2 regions of the Rhizobium sp. BK512 genome follow, and region 1 is predicted to be linked to the other one. Evidence: predicted binding sites of a transcription regulator. Region 1 holds the regulator's gene; the other holds the start of a gene.
The links. Region 1 encodes LexA, which represses DNA repair genes until DNA is damaged. Its sites were predicted from a motif close to TGTTCNNNNTGTGTTCNG; they were not measured.

Region 1 (3,410 bases):
ACGCATGTCGGAGACCAGGGTATTGTAACCGAAGGACGCACCACGCTCGCAGAGCAGAATGTTCGGATTGCCGCTCTGGTTCAGCTTGCCGAGCACGTTCTTCATGTCCCAAGGCGCCAGGAACTGGCCCTTCTTGACGTTGATGACGCGGCCGGTCTTGGCAGCGGCGACCAGGAGATCCGTCTGGCGAGACAGAAAGGCTGGTATCTGCAGGATATCGACGACCTTACCCACTTCGGCGCATTGTTCTTCGTTGTGGATGTCGGTCAGAACCGGAATGCCGAGTTCTTTCTTGAGATCGGCGAAAACTTCCAGCCCCTTTTCAAGGCCGACACCGCGTTTGCTCGACAAGGACGACCGGTTCGCCTTGTCGAAAGAGGTCTTGTAGACGAGCCCGATGCCGAGCTTGGCGCAGAGTTCCTTCAATGTGCCGGCAACCATGAATGCATGGTCGCGGCTTTCCATTTCGCAAGCGCCAGCAATCAGCGACAGACGTGAAGCATTGGAGAAGGTGACCTTGCCGGCGCCTTCGCCGACCGTCACCACGGAGTTGGTAGTAGAGCTCATGATGTTTCCTCAAAGGCGAAGAGTACGCCCTGGCCGGGCGCAGGCTTCACCAGAATACGGTTGCCCTTGCGTGTATAGGTCACCCCGTTAGCAGCCAAATGCGCTTCTGTCACGGCCAGATCGCCGACAGCAAAGCGGATCGCCCGACCGCGCAGACCACGATCGGTATCCGACGTGGCAAGATCGAAATAAGCCTCCAGACCTTCCGGGGTCATCAGGCTGATCTTTGCGTTTCCGGTGGGCACGTCCAGCCCGAAACTCGTGACCTCAGTAGATGCGCCCTTTGCCGTGGAGCGAACGAACTCACCGAAGGCTGTCGGCTCGGGGGCCGCGAGCGCGATCTCGGCAATGCCTGTGACACCATTGGCATGGGTCTCAAGCGCGGTCCGGTCGGCAGGAAGCGGATTAACGCGTTCGACTGCGAAGAGAAAGAAATCCGGTGCCCGCAGGTCGCCAGCGAAGGCGAGCCGGAAGCCGGCAATATTCTCCGTGCCATCCGGCATTTTAACAGGGCGCTCGAACTGCAGCACAGAACCGGCACTCATACTGTCCTTCACGAATCGAGCATGTTCGTGCTTTGCATCTGCCGTCGCAAAGCCAATCGCGGACAGTCCTTCGCTGCCGCAGCGGAAGCGAAAAGCCTGATTGCGGGCGGTGAACACATTGCCATCGTGTGCTGCCCCCTCGCTCTCTTCGACGCTCGCGACACCCAGGGGCTCCAGATAGGTTTTGTCGGCAAAGAAAACGCAGGCATTTTCGGTCCCAAAAGGATGACGGGCATCCGGCGCCACAGTGAAACCAAGCTTGCCAAGTCTTTCGCGGGCAAGGTCGATATCGGTAACCGGCAAAACGAGATGATCGATTGCAAGCGTATCTTGGCTCATTAGGTCCCCTCCAACAGTCACAAGGAGATGTGCTTCAGCAGGTGTTGCGAGACAAGGCCGCGAAGGCCCGGGCGCGAGAAAAATAAAATTCTCACCAGAATGGACAGAAGTTTTACGAAAATTTAGCTACTTGCGGAACACATATGGAACATATAGTGTCCGTTCTGGATTTGTTTCAAGACTGGGGTGCACGCCATGCTTACGCGCAAACAACAGGAACTCCTTCTTTTCATTCACGAAAGGATGAAGGAGTCGGGCGTTCCTCCGTCTTTCGACGAGATGAAGGATGCGCTGGATCTGGCCTCGAAATCCGGTATTCACCGGCTGATCACGGCGCTTGAGGAGCGCGGCTTCATTCGCCGGCTTCCGAACCGGGCACGCGCGCTCGAAGTCATCAAACTGCCGGAGGCCTACAGCCCCAGCCTGCAGCCACGTCGCGGCTTTTCACCGAGCGTCATCGAAGGCAGCCTCGGCAAGCCGCAGCCCGTTGCAGCGCCGGCTCCGGCAAAACCAGCGCCTGCTGCCGATAACGGCAACTCGGTCTCCGTCCCGGTCATGGGCCGCATCGCTGCCGGTGTGCCAATCTCGGCAATCCAGAACAATACGCATGACATCACCGTTCCTGCCGATATGCTCGGCTCCGGCGAACATTATGCGCTCGAAGTTCGCGGCGACTCGATGATCGAAGCCGGCATCTTCGATGGCGACACCGTCATCATCCGAAATGGCAGCACCGCCAACCCGGGTGATATCGTCGTTGCCCTCGTCGACGACGAGGAAGCAACACTCAAGCGCTTCCGCCGCAAGGGCGCATCGATTGCGCTCGAGGCTGCAAACCCTGCCTATGAGACCCGAATTTTCCCACCGGATCGAGTGAAGGTTCAGGGAAAGCTTGTCGGCCTCATTCGCCGCTATCACTGACCGGTGACTGGCTTGCGTCTGTGAATGTATCGCTGCGCCAGTCATAGGCGCGGTGGCGCATCCAGGGGCGTTGCAATGGGCCGAATGCGGTTGCGACATCGATTCCACTATCTGTGAAGCGAAGCTCGACAGAACCTGTCTTGCGTAGCGTCTCGCCGGTAAAGAGCAGCGCGCCGGAACGACAACGGTCCAAGCGCAATCGGACAGGGGTTACGACAATATCGGCCGTATCGCAGGCCGGCCCGAGATAGGCAGCATTTTCGATGACAGTCAGTTTCTTTCCATTGCCTAGCAAGGCGGTACACCAGGTGCGCTTTTGGCAAGAGAATCGTGACGTTGGGCTGATGGCGAGTGCCTGCCTCATTGCCTCTCTGGCTTCATTCTGTTGATCGGGTGACAGCTGCAATCTTTTGCCATCTGACATGGTGGGTGTCTTGGTTGCTTGAAGCATAACCGGCTTCTGATGCTCTTCGATGGCAAGTGCCCTCTGCCATTGTTCGAAAATGAAGGCTGGCGGCTTTTCACGGTTTGAAGCCATTGCCTCTCCATCGATTACAGCGACCAGGCTGCCGTCTTCCGAGATGGCGACGTCGGGCACCGCTTCTGATGGAAGCAACACAACAGCGAACGTTGAAACAGTGATTATCGCGGTTCCGATATGCCGCAACCGGGTTCTGAGCAAGGTCAGCAACAGGAAGCCGAAGACGGCTGCCGGAAAGTACCAGCCGGGTAAGCGGGCAACATCTATATTGCCGCCCCACCCCGCCACCGCCTTTGCAATGGCGATCACCAGGTCGAGCCCGAAGCCTGCCACCGGCCATAGCCAGCCATCCAGACCAAAAGGCATCAGCAGCATCGCCAGCATGCCGGCCGGCATGACGATGAAGGAAATGACCGGCATGGCCGCGAGATTTGCCGGCAGGCCATAAGCAGTCAGCCGGTGGAAATGTTCGATCGAAAACAGCGCCGTCGAGAAACCACCGATGAGAGACGTCAGGAAAATACCGCCGAAGAAGCTGCCGACCATGAAGAAAGGTT
Region 2 (3,410 bases), on a different contig from region 1:
TTCAGGCGCAGGATCTCAAAACCATAGCCGGCGTCGATATCGTCATAGATCACCTGTAGGCGCTCGGAAAATAATCCCGCTATAAGCTTCGGTTCGCGAAGCGGCCGCGAGGCCCCGACGGAAATGCGGTAAACCCTGCCATCGACACGAAACAGCACCAGTTCGAACACCCGCCCGCCGGCGCCACGCGCTTCCAGAGAGGGTTTCAGTGATATGGCAACCTGCCCGGTAACGGCGAGGATCTGTTCCTCCGTTCCGATCGGCTCGGCCAGGCGACATTCGGAAGAGAGGCTGGCAACGGGAAGCCGGGGCGAAATCGGCTCCTCTTCATGGCCCAGCGCCTGATCGAGGCGCAGCAGCAGTGCCGGCCCGAAGCGGCGGGTCAGCGGCGCCCGCGGCGCATGGATAACGTCACCGACATATTTGAGACCGAGCTTCCTTAAGGCATCGACAGTCTGGCCTTCCAGCCGCAGGGCCGCGACGGGCAGCGGCATCAGCATGCGCTCACTCTCCTCGTCATCCACGACGCCACCCTGTCCGAAACGGGAGACAGCCCAGGAAAGACCAGGCGACGAGGAGATCGCGCCCCGCGCATCAAGCCCCATATGAAAGAGCCGTGACAGGATATCCTGAAGCAGCGCCCTTTCCCCGCCGAAGAGATGAGCGCAGCCGGTAATATCCAGAAACAGCCCATCCTTGCCGTCGAGCGCCACCATCGGCGTATAGCGGTCGCACCAGTCAGCAATCGCCTCCAGCAGCCGGCGGTCGGCCGCAGGATCCTCTTCCACGACATCGAGCGCCGGATACATGGCGCGCGCCTCGGCAACGCCCTGCTCCTTCCGCAATCCCAGCTTCTCGGCGAATTCATCCAGCGCCGTCAGCCGCATGGCATTGTTGAGCTTGCCGGAACAGACGAGTGGGGCCGCCGCTTCAGGACGCCCTTTCGAACGCCAGGACAGCCCCCATCGCCTGCGGGCGATACGGTCCGTTGGCAGATGCGGAAAGCTGAGCGACAGAATGCGTTGATTGTTCGCCTGGAGGGCGAGCGAAGCTTGGTTCGTTGACGGGGAGAAATTCGCGTTCATGGGGGTTCCACTCCAGAAGAAAGGAGAGCGGGGCCGGATTGCGGCTCTTCTCCAGCGTGAGACGGAAAATCGGATTGCCGATGCTGCCGGAAAGTTTTGATCCGTCCGGCAACGGTCGCAGATCCGACGGCGCCGGCTCGACATGCAGGCGGAAGGCGGCACTGCTCGCTTCCTCCTCTCCCGCCTGCCGGAGGAGAAAGAGCGGACGCTGCACCGCACGCGCCCTGAGACTGAGCCGGCGGCTTTCGGTCAAGCCGAAATGCAGGGGATTGCCGCGCACTTCGAAGACGACGGCCGAGAAGGCAGCACTTTCGATGGCTGCTTCCGCCAGCCAGAGCGCATCTTCCAGCTTGCGCGGCGCGGCATGGAAAAACCTCTCCGGCTTCAGCCCGAAATCCCTCAGCCCCGGAGCATAAGGGCGCCCCGCCTCCAATGTGCCGACAACATCACCGATCCAGAGCAGCGGCAGCAGCCTGCTGGTCTCCTCCTCCTGCTTCTGCAATCGCGCCGCAATGGCCATCGCCAGACCACTTGCCGCCCCTGCATCGCAAGAACTCGCCGCGCGAAATTCGGTAATTGCATCGAGCTGAAGGCCACCTTCCAAGGCGTCATCGAACTGCTCCACACCGAAAGGCAGGCGCGGCATAATGCGCCCCTGCCGCCTCTCGCGCCCTTCCGACAGGGCTTCCCGTTCCGCTGCGGCTAGCGCCGGCGCGGACTTTCCCTCCAGTCGGGCAATGGTTTCGCGGAGCGCAAAAAGCCGCTCGCGCGCCAGGGCGGTCTGCGCCATGGCGGTCTCTCCATTCGTCTTGTTCCTGTTATGTTCCTATGGATTCCAGAGCTCTAATAAAGAGTCAACCGTCATTTTATAAGAATTTATTCCTGCCTTTGATTCCGCACTCGAAAATCGGCGATAAAGGTTCTATATGGGCCGGCAAAGGAAGGAATATTCATGGCCCACGTAGACCGGAGCGATGATTGGCGGGATCGCCATGCGCCGACGATCAGCACCTTCGAGTCGCTGGCAATGGAGGCCTACAGCCATCTGCCGGACGAATTTCGCAAGCTGACGACCAATCTGACCATCGAAATCGAAGACTTCCCCGATGACGAAGTTTTCGAGGATATGGCGCTTGAAACACCCTTTGACCTGCTCGGCCTTTTCGAGGGACGCGGCATTTCGGAGCGCTTTACCGTGGAAACCGGCGAGATGCCGAACCGCATCCGCCTCTATCGCCGTCCGATCCTCGATTACTGGGCCGAAAACGACGAAACGCTGGGCGACATCATCACCCATGTGCTGATCCATGAGATCGGCCACCACTTCGGCCTCAGCGACGATGACATGGAACGCATCGAGGCAAGCGCCGAAGAAGCGGCCGAACGCTGACCTTATTGCTCGGACAGCTTCATGTCCGGGTGATAATCCTTACCCTCGACGTCCTTGACGACGGCCTGGCCACACTGCATCTGGCCGGTCGCAGCGTTGAAGCTATAGGTGGGCGAGCCCGACAGCGACCAGCCCTTGTTCAGCGCAGCCGTCACCTTGTGGCAGAAGGAAGCGTCGTCGGGACCGGTCAGGAAGCGGTAGAGTTTCATCAGGCGGGCTTTCTTGCGGAAATCAGGTGCGCTTTATGGACCAGAGCTTCCGCCTGGACAAGATGCAGCCGCTCGATCATCCGCCCGTTCGCATTAATGACGTTGAGCCCATCGGTCGCCGGGTCGGCAAAGGCGGCGATGATGGCCTCCGCCTCCGCGATCTCCTCCTCGTCAGGTCCGAAATGCACGTTGGCGGCTGCAATCTGCGTCGGGTGGATCAGCATCTTGCCGGCAAAACCCATGGCACGGCCCTGCCCGCATTCGGCATCGAAGCCATTGCCATCCCGGAAATCGTTGAACACGCTGTCGAGCGCATCGAGACCGTAGGCTTTTACCGCCAGAACGACCTGCATCAGCCAGGGCACGAGATAGGTCCGCCCTGGCTGCGGCAAGACGCCCGTTTCCTTGCGCAGATCGTTGAGCCCGACGACCAGGCAATCGAGCCGCGATCCCGGTGTGCGGCCGGATTCGGCGATTGCTGCGGCATTCAGCACGCCGCGCGGCGTCTCGATCATCGCCCAGATGCGCAATTCGTCCGGCGCATAGGCTTCGGCAAGCAGATCACCGATGGCCATGACGTCCTGCGGTTCGTCCACCTTCGGCAGGAGAACGGCATCGGGCGATAATGTCTTTATCAGTTCCAGATCCGCCAGCCCGTATCCGGATGACAAAGAGTTGATGCGGATGATCCTTTCCTTGCCCTCAAGCGGCGGTCCGGCAAAAAAA

Region 2: a site for LexA is predicted at 1,896-1,913, ahead of FHX06_RS35665 (ImuA family protein). Genes of this name have one in related genera too.

Annotation. Positions count from the first base shown of each region.
Region 1 is NZ_JACIAS010000002.1:780,529-783,938, forward strand. It holds gene kdsA (3-deoxy-8-phosphooctulonate synthase) at 1-567, opposite strand, end outside; gene FHX06_RS09770 (VOC family protein) at 564-1,451, opposite strand; gene lexA (transcriptional repressor LexA) at 1,647-2,372, shown strand; gene FHX06_RS09780 (ComEC/Rec2 family competence protein) at 2,353-3,410, opposite strand, start outside.
Region 2 is NZ_JACIAS010000007.1:110,748-114,157, reverse strand. It holds gene FHX06_RS23935 (Y-family DNA polymerase) at 1-959, opposite strand, end outside; gene FHX06_RS35665 (ImuA family protein) at 931-1,875, opposite strand; gene FHX06_RS23930 (metallopeptidase family protein) at 2,038-2,475, shown strand; gene FHX06_RS23925 (DUF1737 domain-containing protein) at 2,478-2,684, opposite strand; gene FHX06_RS23920 (HpcH/HpaI aldolase/citrate lyase family protein) at 2,684-3,410, opposite strand, start outside.